3 regions of the Cyanobium sp. BA20m-p-22 genome follow, and region 3 is predicted to be linked to each of the others. Evidence: predicted binding sites of a transcription regulator. Region 3 holds the regulator's gene; each other region holds the start of a gene.
The links. Region 3 encodes NtcA, which controls nitrogen genes in cyanobacteria. Its sites were predicted from a motif close to GTANCNNNNGNTAC; they were not measured.
Positions count from the first base shown of each region.

Region 1: KBZ15_RS02545 (Fe2+-dependent dioxygenase) is a predicted target of NtcA. The motif match lies at 8,379-8,392, and genes of this name have one in related genera.
Region 2: KBZ15_RS12300 (circularly permuted type 2 ATP-grasp protein) is a predicted target of NtcA. The motif match lies at 6,054-6,067, and genes of this name have one in related genera.

Region 1 covers NZ_JAGQCQ010000014.1:13,294-23,940, reverse strand. The annotation lists gene KBZ15_RS02585 (cupin domain-containing protein) at 1-227, opposite strand, end outside; gene KBZ15_RS02580 (metal ABC transporter substrate-binding protein) at 396-1,424, shown strand; gene KBZ15_RS02575 (iron uptake porin) at 1,577-3,046, shown strand; gene KBZ15_RS02570 (GTP-binding protein) at 3,103-4,206, shown strand; gene KBZ15_RS02565 (hypothetical protein) at 4,256-4,399, shown strand; gene KBZ15_RS02560 (helix-turn-helix domain-containing protein) at 4,416-5,072, opposite strand; gene KBZ15_RS02555 (iron uptake porin) at 5,405-7,039, shown strand; gene KBZ15_RS02550 (hypothetical protein) at 7,207-7,512, opposite strand; gene KBZ15_RS02545 (Fe2+-dependent dioxygenase) at 7,633-8,301, opposite strand; gene KBZ15_RS02540 (extracellular solute-binding protein) at 8,455-9,519, shown strand; gene KBZ15_RS02535 (iron ABC transporter permease) at 9,670-10,647, shown strand, end outside.
Region 2 covers NZ_JAGQCQ010000136.1:823-9,083, reverse strand. The annotation lists gene KBZ15_RS12320 (redox protein) at 147-623, shown strand; gene KBZ15_RS12315 (transglutaminase family protein) at 626-2,659, opposite strand; gene KBZ15_RS12310 (transglutaminase family protein) at 2,673-3,623, opposite strand; gene KBZ15_RS12305 (alpha-E domain-containing protein) at 3,608-4,567, opposite strand; gene KBZ15_RS12300 (circularly permuted type 2 ATP-grasp protein) at 4,561-6,000, opposite strand; gene KBZ15_RS12295 (hypothetical protein) at 6,107-6,583, shown strand; gene KBZ15_RS12290 (aminotransferase class IV) at 6,610-7,500, opposite strand; gene KBZ15_RS12285 (anthranilate synthase component I family protein) at 7,497-8,261, opposite strand, start outside.
Region 3 covers NZ_JAGQCQ010000116.1:252-9,297, forward strand. The annotation lists partial or broken gene KBZ15_RS11060 (lytic transglycosylase domain-containing protein) at 1-1,381, shown strand, start outside; gene KBZ15_RS11065 (hypothetical protein) at 1,393-1,869, opposite strand; gene KBZ15_RS11070 (NIL domain-containing protein) at 1,866-2,294, opposite strand; gene KBZ15_RS11075 (thioredoxin domain-containing protein) at 2,350-2,913, shown strand; gene thyX (FAD-dependent thymidylate synthase) at 2,906-3,652, shown strand; gene dcd (dCTP deaminase) at 3,676-4,269, opposite strand; gene KBZ15_RS11090 (cob(I)yrinic acid a,c-diamide adenosyltransferase) at 4,313-4,891, opposite strand; gene ntcA (global nitrogen regulator NtcA) at 5,101-5,841, shown strand; gene KBZ15_RS11100 (DUF3084 domain-containing protein) at 5,876-7,069, shown strand; gene KBZ15_RS11105 (resolvase) at 7,066-7,545, shown strand; gene KBZ15_RS11110 (DUF3146 family protein) at 7,523-7,780, opposite strand; gene pth (aminoacyl-tRNA hydrolase) at 7,785-8,408, opposite strand; gene KBZ15_RS11120 (TatA/E family twin arginine-targeting protein translocase) at 8,415-8,753, opposite strand; gene psbH (photosystem II reaction center phosphoprotein PsbH) at 8,790-8,990, opposite strand.

The DNA of each region.
Region 1 (10,647 bases), on a different contig from region 3:
TGCGGTACAGGGTTTTCGTGCCAGTCATATTCCTGCCCAGGCATGAGGGTCAAAAACACAATATTTCGCGCATCCTCCCGGGGGCCTGACTGCCAGACACTTGCCATTCCCTGGATAAAAGTGGTCAGTTTGAAGTCGTCCAACCACTCCTTTTTCTGATGACTCACGCCTTGATGATCACGCCAGACATACCAAACGTGAAATCCAGGCTGCAATTCGGCGACCATGGACGGCAACAGAAACTGACTCACCCTTAGCAAGGCCTTTCGCATCGGCAGGCCCCACTGCATCGCCACCGAAAGCGATAACCAGCCGAGAGCTAACCGATTACCGCCCTAGGACTGCCTGAGAACCATTATCGTTCCAGCATCCCCAGGCCTGGCTGCTCTGCCCCCGTGACGCACGGATCACACTCTCTCCACTGGACGGTCACCAGCGTTGCCCTGGGGCTGCCCCTGGCCGGGGCCCTTGCCCTGCAGGCCTGTCAGCCAGTCCGCCACCCAGAGGTGATCGCCGCCGATGGCGTTCTTTGCGACATCAGCCAACGCCTTGCCGCAGACGACCTGCGGGTGCGCTGCCTCTTGCAACCGGGAGATGACCCGCACCAGTTCCGGCTGACACCGCAGCAGAGCCGCGACCTCAGCCAGGCCCAGCTGGTGCTAATCAATGGGTATGGCCTCACCCCCTCCTTGGCTGAGCAGAGCAAGGCGGTGGCGGTGGCCGAGCGGGCCGTCCCGGGGAGCCCCGAACTCAAAGTGCTGCAGGACAGCCAAGGCGACCACCAGGAGGAAGGGCACGCCGCTGGCCACGCCCACGCCGATCTCCACGATCACGGCGATCGGGATCCCCACGTTTGGCACGACCCCGGCCAGGCCAGCGCCATGGTGCAGCTGGTGGCCAAGCAGCTCGAGCAGCTCAAACCCGCTGCCAGCCCCCGCATCACCGCCCGGGCCAGGGCGATGACGACCGTGCTCGGCCAGCTCGACCGCTGGAACCGCCAACAGTTTTCCACCATCCCCGTGGCCCGGCCCCTGGCCAGCGGGCACCGCGCCTTCGCCAGCCTGGCGCGGGCCTACGGGCTCCAGGAGCTGCCCCTTGTCGACTCCATGAGCAGCAGCGACAACCTGCGGCCCCAGGCCTTCCAGTCCGTGGTGCAGCAGCTCAAGCAGGAGCAGGTTCCGATGCTGTTCAGCGAACAACTGCCGCCCAGCAAGGCCCTGCAGCGCATCAGCTCCCTCAGCGGCGTTCCCCTTTCAGCCGAGCCCTTGGTGGCCGACGGCCTGGCTCCAGCGGGCGATGGCTCCGCCAGCAGCCTGGTGGCCACCCTCAGCGCCAACACATGCCTGATCGTGAACGGCCTTCAGGGCCGCTGTGACCGGGCCAGCCAACAGGCCCTGATCCAAAGCTGGCAGGCGATTCACTGAAACAAGGGGACAACAAGGGCGGAAGCGTGGATCGCGACCGGATCGCGACTTGATCAAAACATGAATGAGAACCATTATCATTCCTGGAGCGTCCCTCGTGGCGGCCTCCTCAAGCCTGGGTAATCAACGGAATGGCATCGATCCGACAACTAATGGCTGCACCGGCAGTCCTGGGCCTGCTGACGCCTAACGCGGCTGCAGCAGCCGAGCTCAACCTTGAGCGCGTCAACCATTACGCGCGCAGCCAGGAGCAAGTCACCAGCATCAGCCAATTCACCGATCTGCGCCCGAGCGACTGGGCGTACCAGGCCCTCAGCAACTTGGTCGAGCGTTACGGCTGCGTTGCCGGCTACCCCAACGGCACCTTCAGAGGTGGGCAGGCCATGACCCGCTTTGAGGCCGCCGCCCTGCTTAACGCCTGTCTCGATCGCGTCACTGAAGTCACCGACGAGCTCAAGCGCCTGATGGCGGAGTTCGAGAAGGAACTCGCCATCCTCAAGGGCCGCGTCGATGGCCTCGAGGCCAAGGCTGGGGAACTGGAAGCCAGTCAGTTCTCCACCACCACCAAGCTCTCCGGCCTGGCCACCTTTGTGGTGGGTGGGGTGAGCAACAACCCCGCCGGTGAGCAGGTCACGTTCAACTACGACCTGCAGCTCAACCTCGACACCAGCTTCAGCGGCAAGGATCTGCTGCGCACGGTGCTGCGGGCTGGCAACTTCGATGGCGATCGCAATGCCTTCGGTGGCGGCCTCTCCACCCTGGAGATCGCCTTCCAGGAGGAGGGCGGCCCCGACATGGTGGGCATCGACAAGCTCTTCTACCAGTTCCCGCTTGGGCAGTCTCCGATCGGTGGTCAGTTCACCGCCACGATCGGCGGCCGGGTGGGCCAGGAGGACATGCTCGCCCTCTGGCCCAGCGCCTATCCCAGCGACACCATCCTCAACGTGCTCACCCTCAATGGGGCGCCACTGGCTTACAACAAAAACCTCGGCCCCGGTTTTGGCCTCTGGTGGCAAGACAACGGCTGGAGTGTGAGCGCTAACTACGTGGCGGCCAACGGGGCCGATTCCTCCCAGGGCCTATTCAGCAGCACTTCAGCAGGCACCAGCACCGTGCAGCTGGGCTACGGCCAGGAAAACTGGGGCCTCGCAGCGATCTATTCCTATGTGGAGGCCGGTGTGGGTGTGCCCGGTGCCACCCCCTTCATCACCACCCAGATCGAGGAGAACGGCGTCAACACCAATGCCTTTGGCATCAGCGGCTTCTGGCAGCCGGCCCAGAGCGGCTGGATCCCCTCGATCAGCGCTGGTTACGGCGTCAACGGCAGCTCCGGCTCAGACCTGCGCACCAGCCAATCGTGGATGGTGGGCCTGCAGTGGAACGATGTGCTGGCTGAGGGCAACAGCTTTGGCATGGGTGTGGGCCAACCCGCCTTTGCCACCGCCACCCGCAATGGGGCGGCCAGCGAATCCGGCGTGTGGGCTTGGGAGTGGTGGTATCAGTGGCAGATCAGCGATGCCATCTCCGTGACACCGGCAATCTTCGTGCTCAACAATCCGGGGGGGAATCAAGCGGGCGGTAACCAGGTCGGCGCCCTGATCAAAACCAGCTTCCGGTTCTGAGCCAGGGGCGATCGTGCCCTTCCTAGGGTCAACCTAATTCGGCAGCCCCCAACTCGATGACCGCCAGCGCCAGCGAATCCAACGTGATGGCAGCCGCCCCCACAGGCCTGCCGGTAACGATCCTCACCGGCTTCCTGGGGGCGGGGAAAACCACCCTGCTCAACCACATCCTCAGCAACCAGCAGGGCCTGAAAACGGCCGTGCTGGTGAATGAATTTGGCGAGATCGGCATCGACAACGACCTGATCGTCGCCACCGGTGAAGACATGGTCGAGCTGAGCAATGGCTGCATTTGCTGCTCGATCAACGGCGAGCTCCTCGAGGCCGTCTATCGAATCCTGGATCGGCCCGAGCCGGTCGACTATCTGGTGGTGGAAACCACCGGCCTGGCCGACCCCCTACCTGTGGCCATGACCTTCCTGGGCAGCGACCTGCGCGATGCCACCCGGCTCGACTCGATCATCACCCTGGTGGACGCGGAAAACTTCAGCGCCGAGCTGCTGGAAGGAGAGGTGGCCCGAGCCCAGATCGTCTACAGCGACATGCTGCTGCTCAACAAGTGCGACCTGGTGAGCGAAGAGCGCCTGAGCGCCCTGGAGACCCAGCTGCGTGAGATCAAAACCGACGCCCGCATCCTGCGCTCGGTGAAGGGGGAGGTGCCCCTACCCCTGCTGCTGAGTGTGGGCCTGTTTGAAAGCGACAAGATCGTGGCCCAGCAGCTGTCCAGCCCCGAGCCGGAAGACCACAGCGCCTGCGATCACGACCACGATCACGAACATGAACACCATCACAAGCACGAACATGAGCACGGGCACAGCCATGAGCACGCCGCCCATCCCGACCACGCCGCGATAGAGGGCTACACCTCGCTGTCATTTGCGGCCGACGGTCCCTTTGCCCTGCGCAAATTCCAGAACTTCCTCGACAATCAGCTGCCCGCTGAGGTGTTTCGCGCCAAGGGGATCCTCTGGTTTAACGAGAGCGAGCGGCGGCACGTGTTCCACCTGGCCGGCAAGCGCTTCTCAATCGACGACTCCAACTGGCCCGACGCCACCCGCAAGAACCAGATCGTGCTGATCGGCAAGAACCTCAGCCACGACCAAATCCGCCGCCAGCTGCAGCTCTGCGTTGCCAAGGATGCCGGTAAGGGTTTCGCCTGAGCGGAAGCCGGCCAACCTGGCTAGGGTTGTCTTAGCAAATCTTGACGCCATGGCCGAACTGATTCTCTGCTCTGGCGTTCTTGCCCTCTTCGGCCTGGCCTTGTGGCTCACCACCGACTCCGATGACGACAACGGCGGCGGTGGCTTGATGCAGCCGGTTTTGGTGCCCGTGCGGGTTCGTCGCCACCAGTAACTCTGGCTGAAGCCTCCTAATCCTCCAGGAAGGCTGGATCAAAAACCAGGCCCATCTGTTCATCAGAGCTAAGCAAGGTCGATCTCTGACGCAACAGGCACATCACCCGCGTCACCGTTGAACGGGTCGAGCCCACCAGTTCAGCGAGTCGCAGGTGTGAGAGGGCAAAAGGAAGCCAGTACCCTTCAGATGTCCTGCGACCGTGGCCACAGAGCAGGCCTTGAAACAGGGCCACTAGGCGCTGCCCGGCTTGGGGATGGCTTCGCACACGTAACAACACAGCCATCCAATCGCCGAGCAGCTCCTCAGAAGCCTGGAATGAAGTTCCAGGATCCCGCCAGCTGACGGAAACATCGGTCAACGCCTCAAGGCAAGCAACACAACCCGCAGGAATCCGCACCAGCTGCAGATCACCGGGACCTACGAATCCGAGGGTGACTTCAGAGTCACAAATGCGGCAATAGCCATCCGCCAATGAAAGCTGAAGCCATGACCCTGAGCTGGTTGACGCAAGCAGCACCGATTGACCGGCTTTGATCCGCACAACAATTCCCAGACACGGCGGCTGCCTTCCAACAGCTACGGCCCATGATGAGATGGCAAATGCAGAAGAAAACGGGCCTGACGCCAGCATCAAGGGGCCAAACCACGGCACGTGATTATTGCTACGCACGCGAGCATCATCGGCGCCATGACGCGGTCTGTTTGCACTGAAAGTAGTTGAACGACAACAGAGGTACAAGTCATGTCTACCCGAGTTCTGATGGCAGCACTGTTGATCACAACAATGATGGGATCCCTGGCACCGTCCTTGTCATCGGCCTCTAAAAACAATGGATCGAGCCCTGCGCAGGAGCAGCTTTCCGGCAGCCACACCAGAACAGGTGACTTTTGATACCCAGATTTGAATCAGCACAAGTCTGGCGAGGCGTTTTCATCGAGTAGAAGTAGGCGCAGTTGATTCCCGTCCATTGGGAATCCACCTACTTCTGTTGTGAGGAGTTCATGAATCCGTTCCAGCTGATGCTGCTGGCATCGGCCGCACTTGGCTTGGTGCTGCCTGCCGTCATCGCTCCTAAAACCGCAGCCGCAGGTGAACTGGCGTCGCTGAATGGCCGCGAGGCCATCAACGACTACATGGAGCAGCAAGAAATTGACGAACTCAAGGCCTGGCGATCCCAAAACCAGGTCACTAGCGTCAACCAGTTTTCCGACATACGGCCTTCCGACTGGGCCTATCAGGCTCTGAGCAACCTGGTGGAGAAATACGGTTGTGTCGCCGGCTATCCCAACAGCACCTACAAGGTTGGCCAGGCCATGACTCGCTACGAAGCGGCAGCCCTGCTCAACGCCTGCCTCGACCGCGTCACCGAGGTGACCGATGAGCTGCAACGCCTAATGGACGAATTCAAGAAAGAACTCGCCGTGCTCAAGGGCCGCGTAGATGGCCTCGAGGCCAAGGTGGGCGAACTGGAAGCTCAGCAGTTCTCCACCACCACACAGCTACGTGGAAAGGTCGACATGATCATCGGCGCCACCAACTACACCGGTGACGTCAACCAGAACTTTGCCAATAGCCCAGCCTTGAAAGGCAAAAAGAAACAGGAGGCAATCACCTTCAATTACCGGCTGCAACTCGATCTCGACACCAGCTTTACTGGCAAAGACCTGCTGTATACCAGATTTAGAACCGGTAACTTCTCTGGCAATTTTTCGGGAGATCCTATTGGACTCACCCACCTCGAAGACTCCAACATCAATGGGGATGTTCTCAAAGTTGACAAACTCTGGTATCAGTTCCCCGTAGGGAATTCCAAGGGTGCCAACGGCATGATCTTCGTGGGCCCCCGCACCGAGGGCTACTACATGCTGGCCAGCCAACCCACACTTTATGGCAATGGCAATTTCATCCTCAAGGAGTTGAAGGGTCGAGGAGCCTCCGGCGTGTATGGAAACTCAAGCGGCGCGGGCTTCGGAGCCTGGTGGCGGACAAAGAAGAATAGCGCCGGCAATCGATTCAGCATCAGCTCCAACTATGTCGCCCAGAATGGCAGCAACTCGGGTGAAGATGCTACGTACGGCGACGAGGGGCTATTCAACCAGGGCAGTAAGTCTAAATTTATTACCCAATTGGCTTATGGCGGCAGCCAATGGCAAGTGTCGACGGCCTATGCCTGGACATCAGCGGGCGCAACAATGGGGAAAGGCACTTTTTATGGAAGCAAACCGGTCGGCGTGGATCAAACTGCCAGCTCCCTGGCTCTTAATGCCTTCTGGCAGCCAAAGCAAACAGGCTGGATCCCCTCGATCAGCCTTGGTTATGGCGTCAACTGGTTCAGCGGAGGAAACACTGAGGGGCGCGACCAAACCATGGAATGGCTTGTGGGCTTTGAATGGGATAATATAGGGAAAGATGGCAATACTTTGGGCCTGGGCATCAGTGGCCCTCAGTGGGTAACAAAGGGGAGCCAGAGAGACAACGATTCTGGCCTTGCTGTGGAACTTTGGTACAAGTATCAAGTGACCGACAACATCTCGATCACACCTGCAGTATTTTACCTGAGCAATCCCCTAGGCAATGCAACAGTTGGTGACTTCGGCACAATCGGCTATCTCATGAAAACCACTTTTCGCTTCTGAATCCGAGAGGCCTCCCAGCCTCATAACATAGCTCACATCTAACCAGCCCCCATGCTCGGAGAGGGCTTTTTGCTGCCCACTTATCAACGAAAACAGACTCCTCAAGGATAATCAGGAGGCAGCGGTGGAGGAGGCCCCGGCTGCAGCAACACAGGCACGCGTAAGCCTCAGAGATCGCCGCGTTCAATCAAATTGAGAGTATCTTCAGCACTCCCTCCATCAGCTCCAGGATTCGAGGCAGGGATGGAGTCATTGGCGGCAGGATTGACGACGGATTCCTTTGTTTTTTGGTTGAGTTTTTCGCGCTCACAGTTTTCGCCTTCACCGACTGGAACGCATTCAGCGCTATCGGCCAAGAGTTGGGCTTCTTCAGCAGAGAAGGGAATCAACGAAGCTGCATCCACAGGAGCCGCAGAGCCCCCGATCATGCTGGCCGTCGCCAGAAACAGAGCAAGACTGGTGCGCTGGGCCATGGACGAAACCAGAACGGAGGGATACAGATTTATTTTAAGAAAAGACGGCGCACCACAGTCCCTCTGTAGGCAGACGATTAACGCTAAAGGCCAAAGACGCACACCCATGTGTATCATTGGTCACCCAGCCCACATCCGCAGCAAGTTGGTCTGGCAGCGATAGAGAAGATCAAGGGCGTCGGACCGGCCATGGGCAGCAGCCATGGCCTTACAAGCCGTCTCCAACTCAAACAGCAATTCGCGCTGCTCAGAGGAACGGACAGCACTCTGCACCCAACCCACGGCGACATAACGCACTCCGTCCGTGACAGCCTCGACTCGATGCAGACAGCCGCTGGGGTAGACGATGGCCGAGCCAGCACGAAGCCGCACTAGCTCTTCTCCTAGGGGCAATTCAAGGGTGAGGGCGCCTCCGCTGTAGCTCTCCAGATCAGAGAGGAACAGTGTGAAGGACAAATCTGTTCGCCCTCCAGGCATGAACGGGTTGTCAACGTGGCGGCCATAGCCCTCACCCACGGCGCTGCGGCTGAACAGCAGACTGTGTATCTTCAGCGGGATGGCAGCAGCCCGGAACAAGGGGTGGGCATCGAGCGCAGACAGAACCACATCTGCAAGGGCTGCAAAATCAGGATGCTGCTTATCCAGTTGCCAATTGTTTTTCACCTCTTTGGCGTAGCTGCCAGCAGTCTGAGCACCGGGAAGCCAGGCAGAATCATCCAGATTGGTCAATCTAGATTGAAGCTGCTGAAGATCTTGGGCTAATAGCAGATTTTCAAGCGGAAAGTGCATGGCTAAACCAACCTGCGGAAACGACCGTCAGCACCCATCTTGAAGCAGATCGACACCCACCAGCCCCACACCCTCCTGTGCTTTTTGCTACACGCCAGCGGCATCAATGAAGCGGGCAAGCAAAGCCTGACTGGATAAGCTCATGAGAAAAGGATGCAAGCAACCACTGTGCTCCCAAAGCTTTTCAAACATTCTGTTCTCAGCTTGGGTGTGCTGGCCATTGGCGCAGCCGCCACAGCCGTGGCGAGCAGCCTCAACGGCTTGGCGATGGCGCAATCCCGCGAGGTACGCGTCTATTCAGGCCGCCATTACAGCAGCGACAACTCAATCTACGAACGCTTCACCAAAGCCACTGGCATCAAGGTGCGGCTTCTAGAATCGAACGATGCGGCCATCATCGAGCGCCTGCGCAGGGAAGGGAACAACAGTTCTGCCGATGTGATGATTCTGGTTGATGCGGCTCGGCTCGACAACGCTACCCGAGAAGGGATGTTTCAGCCGATTCGTTCGGCTGAACTGATGCGTGACGTGCCCCTTTCCCTACGGGATCCCCAGGGGCGCTGGTTTGGCCTCACCAGACGGGTGCGTGCCCTCGCCATCAACCCGTCGGTGCTTAACCCCAAAACCATCAACACCTACGCCGATCTCGCCAAGCCTCAGCTCAAGGGGAAATTGTGCTTGCGCAATCGCTCCAATGTTTACAACCAGTCGCTCGTCGCAGATCAAATGGTGCTGCGAGGCGATGCGGCAGCAACCCAATGGGTAAAAGGGATGGTGACCAACCTCGCCGAACCGGTCTTCAGTAGCGACATGTCGCTGGCGCGCGCCGTCGCGCAAGGTGAGTGCGGCGTAGGCGTCGTTAACAGCTATTACGTTGCCCGCATGCTCTCCGGGCAGACCGGCGCTGCCGACAAGACCCTAGCCAAAAAAATCACCATTAAATTTCCAAATCCAGCCCATGTGAACGTCAGCGGCGCCGGCGTCACCCGCTACGCCAAAAACAAACCGGAAGCGATCAAACTGATTGAGTTTCTCAGCTCACCGACAGGCGGAGAAGGGTATGCATCAGGCAGCTTTGAATATCCGCTCAAAGGGTTTGGAAACAATCCAATTCTGCGCCGCTTTGGCAATTTCAAATTTGACGGTGTTTCCTCATCCCAGCTCGGCTCCAAAACCCGGGCAGCCATCCAATTGATGGCTGCCAACGGCTGGGAGTAGCGGTTCGTGCAGCAAGCTGGTTCCCGTCTTTAAGTCGCAGACATTTCGTTGAGCACGGCCCGCGATCGTCTCCCCCTGTTGCCATGGCGCAACCGAATCGATCTATGGCGTGACATCAGTCGCAGCCGGGCCGGACTGGTTGCCTTGGTGATGGGGGTCAGCCTGCTGGCCATCCTGCCTTTGCTTGCCCTAGTCAAAGAAGTATTGCTCAGTGGCCAGGAGCAGGCCGCTGGTCTGGGGCCCGATGGACTCGCTCAGATTCGCGGCACCTTGCTTCTGGTGCTAGGGGAGGGCGTCCTCGGAGCCGTCGTGGGCACGACCATCGGTTGGCTGACGGCCGTATGTCGCTTCCCCGGCCGCCGGTGGCTGCGCATCGCCCAGCTTCTGCCCATGGCGTTTCCGGCCTATCTCCTGGCCGCCAGCTTGATTGACTGGGGCAGCTACCGCGGCCTGCGAATCCATGGCCTCGGCTGGGCGGTGGTGCTGCTCAGCCTGGCCAATTACAGCTATGTCTTTCTGCTGAGTACCGAAAGCTTCTCGGTGAGCGGCCGCCGCCTGCTGGAGGCCAGTCGCAGCCTAGGTGTCGGCCCATGGGCGAGCTTTTTTCGAATTGCCCTACCGATTGCTCTGCCTTCGATCGGCGCGGGCGTCGCCCTCAGCGCCATGGAAGTGGTCAACGAACTCGGCGCGGTGCGCCTGCTCGGGGTTCCAAGCTTGTCGGCCGGAATCCTCGACCGCTGGCAACTGGCCGGAGATCCCCAGGGGGCCGTAGCCCTGTCGTTGGTGGCCCTGGCCATTGTGGCGGTGCTGATCGCCTCGGAACGGCTGCTCCGCCAGCGCAGCCGCCAGTGGAATCTGGAGGGCTCCAATGGGGGCAACCATGCCTGGCAACTGCATGGCTGGCGGGCTGCCCTAGCCCAGCTGATCACGGCCATCCCCCCGCTCTGCGCCCTGGCGATCCCGATGCTCTGGATCCAGCAGGGCTGGGAGGGTCTACACAGCGAGCCGCTCGACGAACTGCTCCAGCTCTCTGGACGCAGCTTGGGCCTCGCCCTTGCTGCCACTGGCGTCACCGGATTCGGGGCCCTGCTGCTGGCGATCTGCCGGCGCTGGAACCCCCATCCGGTG
Region 2 (8,261 bases), on a different contig from region 3:
GGGTCACTAGCGAAACTGGCCGGTGGTTTGGCGGTTTCAGTAGTGGTTGAAACGGTTGGTTGGTCGGATTGTTCGTTTCACTGATGCTTCACAAGCCAGCCTCCGTGCCGGACCTAATGACTGCGTTCATGCCCAAACCGGCGCCGATGTTTGAGTTGATCCCCTACGAGAAGTTTCGAGATACCCCGGCGGTGCGCTTTTTTGACATCACCGTCGCCGCATCGAATGCCCGCGACCTGGTGATCCATGCCGGCCCGGCCATCAGCCCCCCTGACGAGGAGAAGACTGGCGCCTGGCAGTTTTATCTGCACCCCCACCAGGAGGACAACCTGCTGGCCCTCCATGGCGGCCGCACCTTCTACCTGGTGAATCTCGGCTGGAATTACCCGTATCACATAGTTCGCCTGGAAACCGGCGGCGACATCCTGCGCATTCCCCCGGGCACCTTCCACCGCTCCGTTTCCGACCCGGATGGCTCGGTGGTGCTCAACCAGGCCGTGCGCGAGGAGGGTGCCAGCGTGCTGCGGGAATTCCGCGTCTACAACAGCCGCCGCATCCCGCGCCTGTTTGCCACCACCTTCAAAACGGCGCCCCTCCCCAAGTTGCACGGGGTGAGCTGGTAGCCCTAGAGGCGCAGATCGAGGCTGCAGGAGCCCGATTCTGGGCCGCGCAGGCTTGGCCCCTTAGCCCTGGGGCCCCCGGGCTGGGCGGCGATGGGCCCAAAGCCCTGCTCCTCCCGCTCCAGCCGCCAGGCCTGCAGCCTGGTGCCGCTGGCGGCATCGCTCAGTTCCAGCTCTAGGGGCACATCCACCGGCAGGCAGGGATGCAGGCAGGGGAACAGGGCCTCCTGGCGGTAGCGCACGGACAGCGGCCCCTGCTCCTCTGGAGCTGGCAGGGGCAAGGCTCTGCCCTGCAGCTCCAGCCGGAAGCGGCGGCGGAAGTCGGGGCTGGTGATCAGTTCAAAGCGCCGCAGGGAGCTGTCCACGAAGCGGCTGGTGCTGCCCCCCTCCACCGGCGTGTCGCAGAGCAGGGGCCAGGGTTCGAGAGCTTGGCGGATCGTCAGCTCTGCAGCCCCCTCCTGCCAGTGCAGCAGCTGGGGGAAGCGCCACTGCCAGATCTCCGCAAAGGGTTTCGGATCAAGCTGGAGGCCGTCAGCGGCGAGCTCGGCCAGCACCTGCTCCAGATCGCTCCAGAGCTGGCTGGGGAGCAGGAGCTGGTCGTGCAGGGCTGGGCCCCAGTCACGCAGCTGGCTGGGGCGATGGGCGGGCTCCAGCAGATGCACGGCCAGGGCGCGCCAGAGCAGGGCGACGGCGTTGGTCCAGCCGGGCTCCGGCAAGGACTCCAGGGCCCGAAATTCCAGCAGCCCCTGGCAGCCTGCGGTCCAGGCCGGGTTCCAGAACTTGTCGAGGCTGATCTCGCTGCGGTGCGTGTTGCCGCTGCGGTCGGCGTGCAGGTGGCGCAGGGTTTCGCCGATCGCCACCCTCTGGTCCCCCGGGGGCAGGTGCTCGAGGGCCCGGTGGGCCAGTTCCAGGTCCAGCGGGCTGGCGGAGCCCTCATCGGTTCGGGGTGCCTGGGAAGCCGGGCCGACGCTGCGGCCGCTGAACAGGTACCCCAGGCATGGGTGGTGCTGCCAGTAGCGCAGGATTCCCACCAGCCAGGCAGGTCGGGCAAAGAAGGGGTTGGTCTCCAGGCTCGGCCCCCCCAGCAGCAGGTGGTTGCCGCCGCCGGTGCCCTCGCGGCGCCCGCCCTGCTCACGCCAACAGCGCAGGCCCACGGCCGCGGCGGCCTGCTCCAGCAGCAGGATCCAGTCGGCATAGTCCTGCCAGCTGGGGCACACCGGCAGGTTTACCTCCAGCACGCCGGGGTCGGCCGTCAGGCCCAGCACCTGCCAGTGGCCGCTGTAGTCCACCGGCAGCACGCCGCTGAGCTCCGGCCGCTGCCAGGCGGTGCTGTGCCGGGCGATTAGCTGCAGCAGCTGTTCCAGGGGCTCCCGGGCTAGGGGTGGCAGAAACAGCCCCCAGCCCTCCCCATCGAGCTCCAGGGTGAGCACCTGGCGCAGGCCCTGCTCAGGGAAGTGCTGCAGGGGTAGGCGCAGCCCGGCCGGGCCCTGGGCTGCGCTGAGCTGGCGCAGGGGCTTGGCCAGCGGCCAGTTGAGCGAATGCCAGCGGCCCTGCTCGCAGCTCAGCGGTATGGCCCAAATCCGCCGATCCGCCTGGTGGGGGTCCCTCAGGGCCAGGGGGTGCAGGCGGCAGCCGAGCCCCTCGCCGAGTTTCGCCAAAAATTTCAGCGCCTGGCTTTTTCTGGGCACCGCGGCTGGGTTCGGGCTGGGCCAGAGCGCCAGGGGGTCGCCGTCGCCGCCGCGGATCAGCCGTAGGGCCCAGCGGGGATTGACTTCGCCGTCGTAGCGCTTGCCGGGGCAGTAGAGCAGGGTGCTGTCGGGCCAAGCCCGACGTTGCAGCTCCTTGGCCAGGGCCCTGGCATAGCCGAGCTTGGTGGGGCCATCGGCGGCCACGCTCCACTCCGCCCCATCCGGTTCGAGGGGCACCAAGGTTGGCTCCCCACCCATGGTGAGCTGCACGCCGGCCTGGCGCAGGCGTTGTTCGATCACCTCAGCAGGACCTGGGATGGCCTCAGCAGGGCCTGGGATCGCTTCAGACACGGCTGGCTCGGGCTCAGAGGGGATGGGGAACCTCAGGGGCCCCGGTCGATTCATGAATTGTCGACTCATGGATCGTCGACTTCTCTATTGCCGACGCTTGGATTGCCGACTCCTGGATTTCAGCCTCGATGCTCCAGCTCATTTTGCTCTCTACGCCGTTGGGGCCGGAGAAGCTGCCGGTGACCGCTGCCGTCAGCTCCGGCTTGGAGGAGGTGGCAAGGGGGATGTAGCGGTCGTCGATGATGCCGCTGCCGCTCGGGTCAAAGCCCCGCCAGCCGGCACCGGGGAGGTAGACCTCGGCCCAGGCATGCAGGTCGTAAATCTCGGGTTTCGGTTCCACCAGGTGGTAACCGCTGACAAAACGGGCCGGCAGGCCGACGCAGCGGCAGGCTTCGACCATCAGCATCGCCAGGTCGCGGCAGGAGCCCACCCGCTCCTTGAGGGTCCGGCCTGCGGGCCAGGCCGGACCGATGTGTCTCTGGGTGTACTTGACCCGGTCTTGGATGATCTCAACCAGCTGCTGCAGGAACATCAGGGCCCGCTGATCGCTGCCCATCAGCGCCTCCTGGGCCACGTCCACCGCGGCTGGATCGTGCTGTCCATTGGGCAGCCAGCCCTCCAGGCTGCCGGCCAGATCCACGTTGAGGTGGCCCACTGGGTAGGGCAGCAGCGGTTCGTTGCCCTCCAGGCAGGCCTGCAGTAGGGGAGGCGTTTCGGTTTCCACCAGGCTGCTGGCCTGCACGCTGAAGGCTTCGCAGGATCCATTGAAGCGGGCCCGGATGATTTCATCGCCGCTGGCGGCCACCAGGGGGTATTGGCGTCCGGGCTGGGGGCTGATCGTCAGCTGGAAATCCAGCAGGCGCTGGAACCCCTGCCCCCTGGGTTTGAGGCAGAAGCGATGGGGGCCAAGCAGCACGGGTGCGCTGTAGCTGTAGGTGAAGGTGTGGTTTACGCGGGCACGCATGCGGAGTCGGCGATGAAGTAGCGCTGCTCGACCAAATCATGGAGCCGGTTGAGATCGCTTTGCAGATCGTCGATCGACTCGTGCAATCCCCCGGCGATCAGCTCGTCGATGCTGGTGTAGCTCCAGCGGGCCAGGGTGAGCCCGCTGAGGCATTCGAGCTCATCAGGGGCACCAGGCACGGCCTGGCCCCGCACGATGCGCAGGGTTTCGTCGATGCGCCCTAGGCAGTAGCGCACCGACCGGGGAAAGATCGGATCCAGTAGGAGAAAGGCGGCCACGGCTTTCGGTTCGATCGCCTGCTGCTGGGACTGGCGGAACATCTGATAGGCCCCGGCGCTGCGCAGCAGCGAGATCCACTGCAGTTCATCCAGCACACCGCCCACCTCATCCGGGGTGGGCAAAAGCAGAAAGTATTTGACATCGAGGATGCGGGTGGTCTTGTCGGCCCTCTCCAGCAGTCGGCCCAGCCGGCTGAAGTGCCAGGAGAGGTCACGGCTGAGGGTGGCATCGGTGATGCCGTAAAAGAGTTGGCAGGCCCGGCGGATGTCCCGCAACTGCTCCTGGGGCTGCTGTTTCCAGAAGCCTTCGCTGTCAAGCAGGGTCCAGTAGATGTCGTTGAGCTGCTCCCACATCTCGGTGGTGATCACGTCACGGATCTGGCGTGCGTTTTCCCGGGCGATGGCGATGCAGTTGGCCACGCTGTGGGGATTGGCTTCCGCCCGCACCAGAAACTCCACCACCTGCTCGGGCCCGCCGGCTGGATAGAGCTGATCGAACAACTCCCGATCGCCACTGGCGTCGATCAGGGGCAGCCAGGGCTCGGCGCTGCCGGGAGGGCAATCGAGGGCCATGGCCTCGCTCACCTCGACGAAGCGGGAGATGTTCTCAGCCCGCTCCACATAGCGGTTAATCCAGTAAAGCGAATCGGCGACGCGGCTCAGCATGGTTGCTCGGCCACGATCCAGGTGTCCTTGCAGCCTCCCCCCTGGGAGGAGTTCACCACCAGGGATCCCCGGCGCAGGGCCACCCGGGTGAGGCCACCGGGGCTGACCCAGGCTCCCCTGCCGCGCAGCACGTAGGGCCGCAGGTCGACGTGGCAGGGGAACAGTTCGCCCTCGCTCAACGACGGCACGGTGGAGAGCTCCAGGGTGGGCTGGGCGATGTAATTACGGGGATCGGCCTGGATTTTGGCATCGAATTCGGCGATCTCCTCCGGGCTGGCATGGGGGCCGATCAGCATGCCGTAACCGCCCGCCTCAGCCACCGCCTTGACCACCAGCTCGCCCAGGTGGGCCAGCACATAGGCCCGGTCTTCCTGGCGGGAGCAGAGGTAGGTGGGCACATTTTCGATGATCGGCTCCTCGCTGAGGTAGTAGCGAATCATCTCCGGCACGTAGGCATAGATCAGTTTGTCGTCGGCGACGCCGGTGCCGGGGGCATTGGCGATCGCCACCCGGCCGGCCCGGTAGGCCGCCATCAGGCCTCGCACCCCCAGCATTGAATCGCTGCGGAATACGGCCGGATCGAGGAAGTCGTCATCGATGCGCCGGTAGATCACATCCACCGGCTCCAGGCCGGCCGTGCTGCGCATCCACACCCGGTCGTCCTGGCAGATCAGGTCGCGACCCTCCACCAGCTGGATGCCCATCTGCTGGGCCAGGTAGCTGTGCTCGAAGTAGGCGCTGTTGAAAACCCCCGGGGTGAGCAGCACCACCTTGGGGGTATCGGTCCAGGGGGCCAGCTCCCGCAGGGTCTGCAGCAGGCGGGAGGGGTAATCGTCGATCGGTTGCACCGTGCGTCCTGAAAACAGGCTCGGGAACATCCGCTTCATCACGCGGCGATTTTCCAGGAAGTAGGCCACGCCGGAGGGGCAGCGCAGGTTGTCCTCCAGCACCCGCCAGGCTCCCTGGCCGTCGCGCACCAGATCCAGGCCGGAGATGTGGCACCAGCGGCCCAGGGGGGGCTTGAAGCCCTGCAGCTGGGGGCGCCAGCCCTGGGAGCTCTCCACGTCTTCCCTTGGGATGTGGCCATCGCGCAGGATTTGCTGGGGGCCATAGACGTCGGCCAGAAAGAGGTCTATCGCCTCCAGGCGCTGCAGCAGGCCCTCCTCCAGCCGCTGCCAGTCGTCGTTGCTGATCAGCCGGGGCAGGGGATCAAAGGGCAGGATCCGCTCCCCCCCCTGGCTGCCGGAATCGTTGAGGCGAAAGGTGGCCCCCAGCCTCCGCAACAGCACTCCGGCGGCGGCATGGTTGCGGTTGAGTTCGTCGAGGCCCAGCTGGCCCAGGGAGGAGAGCAGGGGCCTCAGGGCGCTGCGGGGCTGGTCGGCGGCACTGAAATATTCGTCGTAGCCCTTGTTGGGTTTGTATTCCGTGAACATGGATCACCCCCTCGACGTGGCGGGATCATGTCCAGCCGGCGGGGTCATCGCCGGTGTGTATTGATACGGAAGGCCGGCCAGAATTGCCTGCAGTTTCTGCAAATTCATGCGCCCTAGCCTGCTCAACGCTGCTATCGCTGGAGTTTTTGCCTCCGGCGCCACCCTGGCGGCACCGGCGCTGGTCCAGGCCCAAACTTGCCAGTTCCTGGCCCCGGTGGGCGGCAATGGCACCACCAACATCGTGCTCAAGACAGTGGGCTCGGGCAATCCGTTTGGCCGTCCGAACTGGAACACCGATTTCTTCGTGACCCAGCCCTACGCCAGCTACAAATTTTTCTTCACAGCTGACTCCTCGGTGAGTGCCACCTACCCCATCCAGGGCTATCTCAAGTTCACCGATGGCTCCAGTCTGCAGGTGATCAACGAGTCGTTCGCTCCCCAGATAGGTACGGGCCGCATGTGGGGCCCCTTCCCGGCGATCCCCGGCAAAACCGTCAGCCAGCTCAACTTCAAGATCGGTGCCAGTGCCGACCAAGCGGCCACCGGCTTCACCTACCGGATCTCCACCATGGGTTGCAATTAACTGCGTTGCAACTGACTGCGTTGCAATTAACCGCAGGGGCGATCGGGCAGGAGTAGTTGGCGCCAGAACCTTTCGGGCTGCTGGCCGCAGCTCGCCAGGGGCACCGCCCCCAGGTGGCTGATCGGCCGGCAGCTGAGGCTGTTGATCAACCAGGCCGCCCCAGCCCCGAGCAGATCCTGCTCCCCGATCAGGGCCTCCGCCACCAGCCCCCGCTCCAGGGCCCGCCGCCGCATCACCCCCGGCAGGCAGCCGCTGCTCAGCGGTGGGGTGATCCAGCTGCCCCCATGCCACACCAGCAGGTTGGCGGTGGTGCCGCAGCAGAGGCCGCCGGCGGAGCTGGGCAGCAGGGCATCGTCAGCGCCGGCGGCGCGGGCCTGGCGGCGGGCCTGGATCGAGGCCCCATAGGCGAAGCTCTTGCAGCGGCTCAGCAGGCTGGTGGCGCTGCGGGTTTCGGTGGGGCTGACGATCACCCGCAGCGGCGCGAAGCAGGGCTCGATGGCGCTGAGCTGCAGCCAGAAGCGGGGCTCGTCGTTGCCGGCCAGGTCGATCCCCCGGCTGGTGCTGCTCCGGTCGCTGCTGCCGCGGCTCCAGTTGAGCCGCAGGGCGCCGCTGCTGCCCAGGGCCGTGCCGATGCCGCTGCGGGTGGTGGCTGCGCCCAGCAGGCTCTCCACGGTCGCTGCCCCCGGTGGTGGTGGCAGCCCCAGCAGGGCCGCCGAGCCCTGCCAGCGCTCCAGATGCTCCGCCAGCAGCCAGGCCCGGCCGGTCTCCACCAGCACCGTTTCAAATAGGCCGTCGGCCAGCAGCAGGCCCCGATCGTCGAGCGGTATAGCCAGGTCAGCGGGGCTGCCCCAGCAACCATGCCCCGAGCCATCCCCCAGCCAGGCAATCGCGGCGGCCATGGGCTGGGGGCGATTCACGCCAGGGCCTCCAGCAGCGGTTGCAGTTTCCAGCCCAGCTCCTCGGCTTCGGCGGCGGGATCGGAGTCGGCCACGATGCCGCAGCCGGCGTGGGCCCGTAGCCGCTGGCCCCGCAGCAGCAGCGAGCGGATCAGGATGCTGCTGTCGAACTGCCCGTCGGCCCCCAGCCGGAACAGGGAGCCGCAGTAGGGCCCCCGGGGTACCGGCTCCAGGCCGTGCAGCCGCTGGCAGGCCCGGATTTTTGGGGCCCCGGTGATCGAGCCCCCCGGCCAGCAGGCCCGCAGCAGGTCAATGGCGCTCAGCCCATCGCCCAGCTGGCCCCGCACCACCGAGGTGAGGTGGTGCACTTGGCGATAACTTTCCAGCCCCACCAGCTGGGGCACCTGGATCGAGCCTGGCTGGCACACCCGCCCCAGGTCGTTGCGCAGTAGGTCGACGATCATCACGTTCTCAGCCCGGTCCTTGGCACTGGTGACCAGGTCGGCGGCGGCATCGGCATCGGCCTCGGGGTGCTGGTGGCGGGGCCGGGTGCCCTTGATCGGCCGCGTCTCCACCTGCCCCGTCCCATCCAGCCGCAGGAACCGTTCCGGGGAGGCCGAGAGCACCGCCTCACCAGCCGCCGCTGCTCCGGCGATCGCCAGGCCACCGAAGGGTGCGGCGCAGCTGCGCCGCAGGCGGCCGTAGAGCTCCAGGGGATCGGCGGGGTTCGCCAGTTGCTGCTCGCAGCAGGCGGTGAGATTGGCCTGGAAAAGATCGCCGCT
Region 3 (9,046 bases):
CCAGCTGGCCCTGGCCCTGGCCCAGCTCGGCGACGTTGAGGCAGGCCAGGCCTGCCTCAACAGTCAGCCACCCGGCCCGGAAACCAAACTGGCCCTGGCCAAGGGCCTGCTCGGCGGCAACGCCTCCCAGCAGGCCCTTGGCCAAAACCTGCTACTCAAGTTGGCCCGCTCCAGGCCCCACTCCCCCTTGGCCGTGGAGGCCGTCAGCCTGCTCAGCGACCAGCCAGGGGCCTCCAGCCTGCAGGCCCTGACCAAGCTGCCGGCAGCCCAGCAAAACACGGCCCCGGTTCAGGCCCGCCGCGCCCTCGACAGCCCTGGCAGCAGCGCCGTGCTGGCGGTGCTGCAACGCTGGCCCAACCATCCGGCCAGCTGGGAGCTGCAATGGCAACGGGCCCGCCAGGCCCTGCTGGCAGGTCAGTGGAGCGGGGCCCAGGTTTTCCTGAGCGCCCCGATCGAGCGCCATCTGCCAGTGGGGCTGGTGGGCCGCCAGCGTTTCTGGCTGGGCTTCAGCCAGTGGCAGCAGGGTCAACGCAACCAGGCCCGGGCCACCTGGAGCAACCTGCTCGAGCACCATCCCCAAGGCTACTACGGCTGGCGGGCCGCGCTGCGGCTGGGGCGGGGCGATCTCAGCCTCGATCCGGCCGCCAGCCCAGCCCTGTCGCCTGCCGTCTGGCAGCCGCTCGGCAGCGGCGATCGCCAGCTCGAGCGGCTCTGGCGACTGGACCAATCCCTGGAGGCCTGGGAGCACTGGCGCAGCCAACGCCCAGCGCCTCCCAGGGGCCCTGAGGAGCTGGTGCTGGAAGGCCGGCTGCGCAGGGCCGTGGGCGACCACTGGATCGGCCTGGGCCAACTGGAGCAGGCCAGCCTGCGGCTCCCCACCAACCAGGCCTGCGGCCTGGGCAGGGTGCTCGCCAGCAGCCTGCAGACCGCCAGCTTCGTTGCGGAACTGGAGCAGGCGGCGGCCGAGGCCGGCCTACCGGCGACCCTGCTGGCGGCCGTGGCCAAACAGGAATCGCGCTTCAGCCCAGGGGTGCGCTCCAGTGCCGGCGCCGTGGGGCTCCTGCAACTGATGCCGGAAACGGCGGCCGAGCTTGCTGGAGGCCCCTTGCCGCCAGGGGCCCTCAGCGATCCCGGGCGCAATGCCCAGCTCGGAGCCCTCTATCTCAGCAACCTGCGGCGCCAGTGGCAGGGCAATCCGGTGCTGATGGTCGCCAGCTACAACGCCGGACCAGGCGCCGTGGCCGGCTGGGTGAATCCCCAGCTGCAGCTGCAACCTGAACTGTGGATCGAGGCAATTCCCTATCCGGAAACCCGGCTTTACGTCAAAAAAGTGCTGGGGAATCTCTGGAGCTTCCAGCAGCGGCCCACACCCCGTTGTTAGTCATCGCGCTGTTAGAAGCCGCTAGCAAGCCCGCGACCCAGGGCCGCCCCGGCCAACACCAGCACACCCAGGCCCCCCGCCAGGAGCAGGGGCGGCGGCGCCACACGCACCCTGGCCAGATCCAGGCGAGCCAGCAGCACCGTCGAACCCAGGATCAGCACATTGGCCAGCACCGCAAGGTGGAGCAGGTAGAGGCCCCCCACCGTGACGATCAGCAGGCTGATCACCAGGCTCATCACCCGGCTGGCCGCCATCAAATTGGAGATCCGCTGCAGCAGCAGATCGGGCATGGTGCAGACCAGCACCACCAGCAGGGCATGGAGGCAATCGATCGACCAGAACAGGCTGGATAACTGGCCCATCCCCGAAGACGCCGCGCCCTCGAGCGGCTGGCTCCAATGCAGCCCTTCGTACACCGAAACCACCGCCAGAACCAGCAGCATCGGGGCCCGCACGGGCAACAGCAGCAGCCTCCAGATCGCTTTCATGGTGTCGCCTTCACAGGTAGGGCCAGCACCAGGGCAATCGCATCTAGGGGGCAACTCGGAATGCACTGCTCACAGACCAGACAGCGTTGCGCATCGAACTGCAGCTGCCAGGCGGGCTGATGCAGAGCCAGGGCCCCGCTGGGGCACACACTCGAGCAGAGGCCGCAATCGACGCAAAGCTGGGCATCGATGCTGATCTGGGCCGGGGCCCGATTGAGCGAAAGCCCCTGGCTTTCCAGCCAGGTCTCCGCCGCGGCCAGCTCATCGATGTCACCCGACAGCTCCACCACCATGGTGCCGCTCTGGTTGGGCGCGATCTGGGCCTTGAGAATCTTGGCGGCAATGTCAAAGTCCACCGCCAGCCGATAGGTGATCGGCTGGTGAACCGCCTCGCGGGGGAAATGGAGGATGAGGCGCCGTTTCACAGGGAGGCCCCTTTGCCTTGGCCTTAACGCTAGCAAGCACTGCCAAAGTGAGGTCATGGTGAATTCCCCCCCCACCCCAGCTCTGGGCCAGGGCGAAAGGCTGCTGCTACTTCTGCTGGCGGCCCTACTTGCCGGCGGCCTGCTGTGGTTCCGCGGTGGCCTCCACCCTGAAGCCCCGCTGGAGCGCCTGGCTCGCCAGTCCCTCGACCTGCAGGTGGCTCTCCACAACGGGCGGCCAACCCTGGTGGAGTTCTATGCCGACTGGTGCGAAGCCTGTCGCAGCATGGCTCCAGCCATGGAGAGAGTGGAAGTCCAGCACCGCGGCCAGCTCGATGTCGTGCTGCTCAATGTGGACAACCCCCGCTGGCAAGCGGAGCTGGAGCGATATGCGGTCAACGGCATTCCCCAGCTTGAGCTGTTTGATGCCACCGGGGTGGCCGTGGGCCGGGCCATCGGCGCCCGCAGCGCCGGCGAACTGCAGGCCCTCAGCGACGCCCTGCTCAGCGGCCAGCCCCTACCCCAGCTGGCGGGGGTAGGCCAGGTCAGTGCCCTTGGCGGCGATCCCACGCCCAGGGCCGCAGAAGCTGGCACCATGGCCTCACCCCGCAGCCATGGCTGAAGCCGCCGTGTCCCTTGATCCCCGCTTCCGCGTTGAGCTGATCGCCGCCACCCCCAACCCGCAGCAGTGCGTCTATGCGGGCATGCACCAGGACTACTGCGAGGGGTTCGTGGCCGCCGATCGGGCCAACTGGCCCGATGAGACCCAAGCTGGCGAGATCTGCGTCAAACGGCTACTGGCCGGAGAGCGGGGCCACTACGGCCCCCTCGAGCACGCCCAGATCGTGCTCAATGTGGGCTGGTTTCCCCACTCGGTGATGCAACAGGCCCGCACCCACCGGGTGGGGGTTAGCTTTGATGTGCAGTCGATGCGCTACACCGGCGAGCGCATCTGCCGGGCCGCCCGAGGCGAGCTGGAGCTCGAAGAGGTGTTCTATCTCAGGCCCGTTTGCTATTACAGCGACCGCAAGGGCAAGAAGTATCACTATTCGATCGAGCAGCGCGCGATCGATCTGGAGCTCTGCCGCGCCGCCGCCGAGCGCTACCGCGACCTGCTGGCAGCTGGCTTCGCCGAAGAACATGCCCGCGGCATCCTGCCCTTTGATTACCGCCAGCACTTCGTGGTGAGTTTTACCCTGCGGGCCCTGCTGCACTTCCTCGACCTGCGGGCCAAACTCGATGCCCAGCAGGAAATACGCGAACTCTGCGACCTGATCTGGCCCCACCTGCAGGCCTGGGCCCCCCAGTTTGCCGACTGGTACGAGAAGAGCCGGCTGCACAAGGCTCGGCTGGCACCCTAGCGACTCCTATTCCCCTGGCAGCTCTAAATACGGGCCAGGGTGACCCGCTCTGGTTGGTGCTGATACTTGCCAGCGCGATCCTGATAGGTGGTTGCGCAGGGATCCCCCTCAAAGAACAGCAGCTGGCAGATACCCTCGTTGGCATAGATGCGGCAATCAGCTCCTGAGGAATTACTGAACTCGAGGGTGAGATGGCCCTCCCAGCTCGCCTCAGCCGGCGTGGTGTTGACAATGATGCCTAGACGGGCATAGGTGCTCTTACCCAGGCAAATCACGGTGATATTGGCGGGCACTTTCATCTTCTCCAGCGCCACACCGAGGCCGTAGGAGTGGGCCGGCAGAATGAAATAGACCCCGTCTTCATCCTGATTTAGGGGTGCAGGCTCAAGGTTGGCGGGATTGAACCGCTTCGGGTTCACCACCGTGCCCGGCACGTGCCGGAAAATTAAAAACTCCTTAGCCGAGAGCCTCAGGTCGTAGCCATAGGAGGAGCAGCCGTAGCTGAGCACCGGTGAGCTCGCCGTGTCCGGATCCAGGTGGCGCACCAGACTCGACTGGAAGGGCTGGAGCATCCCGGAGGCGGCCTGCTCATTGATCCAGCGGTCGTTCTTGAGCATTGACGGGAAGGGGAAACAGGAACGACGGGGCCATCAAAAACCCCTAGAGGCCACGCCGCAGCTTGGTGACCTGGTCGGCCATGGCCATCAATTCAGGAGCCATGGCCGGGCCGGTCACAATGACATCCAGATGGACCGGACGGCGCTCCAGGGTGGCAAGCACCTCAGCTTTATCGAGATAGCCCAGCTCCACTGCCAGCCCCAGTTCATCGAGCACCAGCAGGTCCACGGCCCCACTGAGCAGCTGCTCTCGGCTGTAGGCCCACACCTGCTGCACCGCCGCCAGAGACTGGGCCGCCAGCGACTGGGCAGCCAACTCCTCAGACTGGCTGGCCGCCGGCTCCGAGATGCAATAGGGCACCCCGGGGCGCAGCCACTGCAGGCGCCCACACAGCCAAAGGCTGCTTTCGAGCCCCTGATCCACCCCTCCCTTGAGCAGCTGGCTCACCAGCACCCTGCTGCCCAAGCCGGCGGTCCGCAGGGCCTGGCTCAACACGGCCCCAAAACTGCCCCGAAACGGGGCAGTATGAATCTGCAGCAGCCCCTCCTGTTGGGCTACCAGACGCAGCACAGGGGCCGGGGGGACTGGGGCAAGGGCGGCAAGGGGCAAGCTGGCGGTCATGAACTCCCTGAAACGACAGCCGCTGATGGGCGACTGCGCGAAGCTGAATGTAGCGGCATCGGGTCGCTTCACAAGCATCCGACCCCATCCCTAGCGGAAACACCTGTACCAATGCCCGTCGCCCCAGGGGGAGAGCCAGGAAACCGTGTGTATTGCTACAGGGATCCCCACAGGCGATCCTTAAGGTCCCGAGATATGCCAGAGCCATAATGGTTGGCGCCACCCACGGATTCAGCCGTACCGCCAACGCTCCAACCACGGGGGCCCCTGGTTCGGTGGCGGGTATGGGCAGTGCCGGCCAGGCGGGTCCCACCCTGCAGGAAGTGATCCGCGGGCTGGCCGGCAGCACTGCCGAAACAATAGAGCGGGGAAAAACTATCTTTTTCCCCGGTGATCCGGCCGAACGGGTCTATCTTTTGCGCCGCGGTGCCGTGCGCCTGTCGCGGGTCTACGAATCCGGTGAGGAGATCACCGTTGCCCTGCTGCGCGAGAACAGCCTGTTCGGCGTCCTCTCCCTGCTCACGGGCCAGCGCTCAGATCGCTTCTATCACGCCATCGCCTTCACCCGGGTGGAGATTGTCACCGCGCCGGCGACCTCCGTGCGCAAGGCGATCGAACAGGATGCCAGCGTGGGGCTACTGCTGCTTCAAGGTCTCTCCTCGCGGATTCTGCAGACCGAAACGATGATCGAAACCCTCACCCACCGGGACATGAGTTCGCGGCTGGTCAGTTTCCTGCTGGTGCTCTGCCGCGACTTTGGGGTTCCCAGCAGCCAAGGAATCACCATTGATCTGCGTCTTTCCCACCAGGCCATCGCCGAAGCGATCGGCTCAACCCGGGTGACCATCACCCGATTGCTCGGGGATCTGCGCAACGATGGCTTAGTGCAGATCGACCGTAAGAAGATCACGGTGTTTGATCCCATCGCCCTGGCCAAGCGCTTCAGCTGAACTCCGGAGATACTGGGGCCGGTCGCAGACGCACGTGACGGGTTGGCTGCTGATCCTGACGCTGCTGGTGCTGGGCGGAGTGCTCTCCAACCTGGGCGACCGTCTGGGCAGCCGGGTGGGCAAGGCGCGGCTGAGCCTGTTCAGGCTGCGGCCCCGCAGCACCGCTGTTCTGATCACGGTGCTCACCGGCAGCCTGATCAGTGCCATCTCCCTCGGCCTGATGCTGCTGGTGAGCGAGCGCCTGCGCACGGGCCTGTTTGAACTCGACCAACTGGAGGAGCGCCTGGCCAACAGTCGTCGCCTGCTGGCCAGCAGCCAGCTGGAGCTCAACCGAGCCGAACAGGGCAAGCGAGATGCCCAGCAGCGCTTTGAGCAGGCCCAGGCCCGTGCCAGCAAGCTGCGGCAGGAACTGGCCCCCCTGATCGCCCAGCGCAATCGCCTGGAGCAGGAGCGCTCCCGGCTCAACCTCGAAGTGCGGGACCGGGACGCGGAGATTGGCCGCACCGAGGCCGAATTGAGCCAGGTGCGCAAGCGAATTGCGGCGGGAGCCCAAGAGCTCAAGGATCTGGAAAGCAACCTGATCGCCCTGCGCCGCGGCGATGTGGTGATCACCAGCGGGCAAATCCTCTCCAGCGCCAAGGTGGCCCTGGAGCGCCCCGAGCAAGCCCAGCAGGTGATCACGGCCCTTTTGCAGCAGGCAAACATCAACGCCTTCCGCCGGGTGTTACCCGGCCAACCACCGGATCGCCAGATCCTGCTGGTGCCCAGAAACGACATCGCCAAACTGGAGGATCTGCTCGCCAAGCCCGGCCGCTGGGTGGTGAGCATCCTCTCGGCCGCCAACGTGCTGCGGGGGGAGCGCCAGGTGCTGGCCTTCCCCGACTTGCGGCCAAATCGACCCGTGGTCAAGGCCGGCGAGGTGCTCGCCAGCACCACGGTGGAGGGAGACCTCACCGGCCCAGATGGCATCAACCGCCGCTTGAACCTGCTGCTGGCGGCGGCCTATGCCCGCGCCCAGCGCCAGGGCACGCTGGTGGAGGGGTTGCAGTTCGACGCAGCCAGCCTGAACCAACTGGGTCGGGCCCTGGGCGAAAGACCCGCTGGCCAGGTGGTGCAGCTGGAAGCCGTGGTGCTGCGCGATGCCGACACCCCCGATCCGATTGCAGTCGAGTTGCGCTGGTTGCGACCGCCGGCGGACGACATCCCGAGGGGGCCCCGGCGCCCATGACCGGCATGCAGGCATCCGCGTTGATCGCCGGTCTCGACCCAGGCAGCAGCAAATGTGGCCTGGTGCTGGCCGATTCATCCCAGGGGCAGGTGCTGGAGGCGGCAATCCTGCCTCCTCCAGCCAGCCAGGCCCTGCTGCAGGCCTGGCAGCAACGCGGCCTGGCCAGGGTGATTCTGGGCAACGGCACCGGCAGTCACACCTGGCGACCCCTACTGCGCCAACTCAACCTGGAGCTGACCCTGGTTGATGAGCGCGGCAGCAGCCTGGCCGCCCGCCAGCGCTACTGGGAGCTGGATCCGCCAAACCCCTGGATGCGCCTACTGCCCACCGGCCTGCGGCTGCCCCCAAGGGATATTGACGACGTCGTAGCCCAGCTGCTGCTGGAACGCTGGCTGGGGGAACCGCTGCAGCGCCGCAACGGCGAGGTGCTGCGCCAGTGGCCACCCAATGGGTTTAAAAACGGGCCCGCACCGTGAACACATAGTCACCGCCGGGTTCGAGCTGGTAATCCACCTTGAGCAGGTAGCGCAGCAAGGCGTCCTGGATCAGGGCCCGCCCCAGGGAGGGCTCCACACTCAGCTCGCCGCGGTCAAACGCCCAGCGGAAACTCCAGCGATACCCACCGGCACTGACTTCTCCCTCCAGCACCCGCTGGCTGAAGCTCTGATGCAGGACGCGGAGCTGGGCAGTGGTGGCGGGTAGCGGGGCCATCGACTCATGCTGGCGTGCCGTGGGGCTGAAAACCGTTGAGCCGATTCCCCGCCCGCTCCAGGCCCAGGCGCTGAATCAGACCAATACCCGTTTCCACCTCACTGAGCACCGCCTCCAGCAGGGGCTGCTCGGCGGCACTGAAGCGCCCCAGCACGTGGCCGATGGTTTGGGCGCGGCGTTCGGCCGGATCCTGGGCGGGGGCCCCGATGCCGATGCGCAGCCGGGGGAAATCCTGGGTGCCGAGGTGATTGATAGTGCTGCGCAGGCCGTTGTGGCCTCCCGAACTACCCCTGGCCCGGAGCCGCAGCTTGCCCAGGGGCAGGTCCATATCGTCGACCACAACGAGCAGCTGGGCTGGATCCAGGCCAAACCAGTCGAGCGCGGCACGAATCGAGCGACCGCTTTCGTTCATGTAGGTCTGGGGCATCAACAGGCGCAGCCGGGCCGCACCCTGACCCACCTCGGCGAGCAGGCCGCGCAGCTTGGTCTGCTGGCGAAAGGAGGAGCCTGCGGCGGCAGCCAGCCGCTCAAGGGCCATGAAGCCAACGTTGTGGCGGGTGGCGGCGTAGTTGGCCCCGGGGTTCCCCAGACCTGCCACCAGCTGTAGGGCCGAACTGGTCGCAATCACCCGAGCTCAGGCGGGCGGGCCGTCAACGACTTGGGGCAGCCCCAAAGCTCCAGACTCAACCACCTGCCCAACCGCCTGAATCTCCCCAGGCCGTGCCTCGGGGAGGTTGGCAGTGGTGATTTCAGAAGTAGTGATGTCGGCAGTAGTGATGTCAGCGGTGGTGATGTCAGCAGTGGTGATAGCTGATTTGAATTCCTTCTCGAATTCGGAGGAGGCCGACTGGAACCCCTTGAGGGTGCGGCCCAGGGTTTTTCCTAGCTCCGGCAGACGCTTCGGCCCGAACACCAGAAGCCCGATGGCGGCGATCACCGCCATTTCGGGGAGTCCAATGCCGAAGATGTTCATGGAGCCGGTTTTGGCAGGGGAGGGATGGCCGAGGCCTCAGCCAAGTCCATTCCAGTTGACCGTGATGCCCTCGAGCAGCAGGGACTTGTTGTACAGCTGGAGAATCACCAGCAGGAACACCAGGAACAGCACCATGAAGATGCCCATCACGGGCGTGGTGCCCCAACCGGGAACAACCTTGCCGTACTCGGAATTGAGTGGCCGCAGGATGTCGCCGAGGCGGGTGCGTTGGGCCATGACTGCTGAAGCCCCTCGGGCATTGAATCGCTGCCGTTACTGTAAGGGCCCTGGGC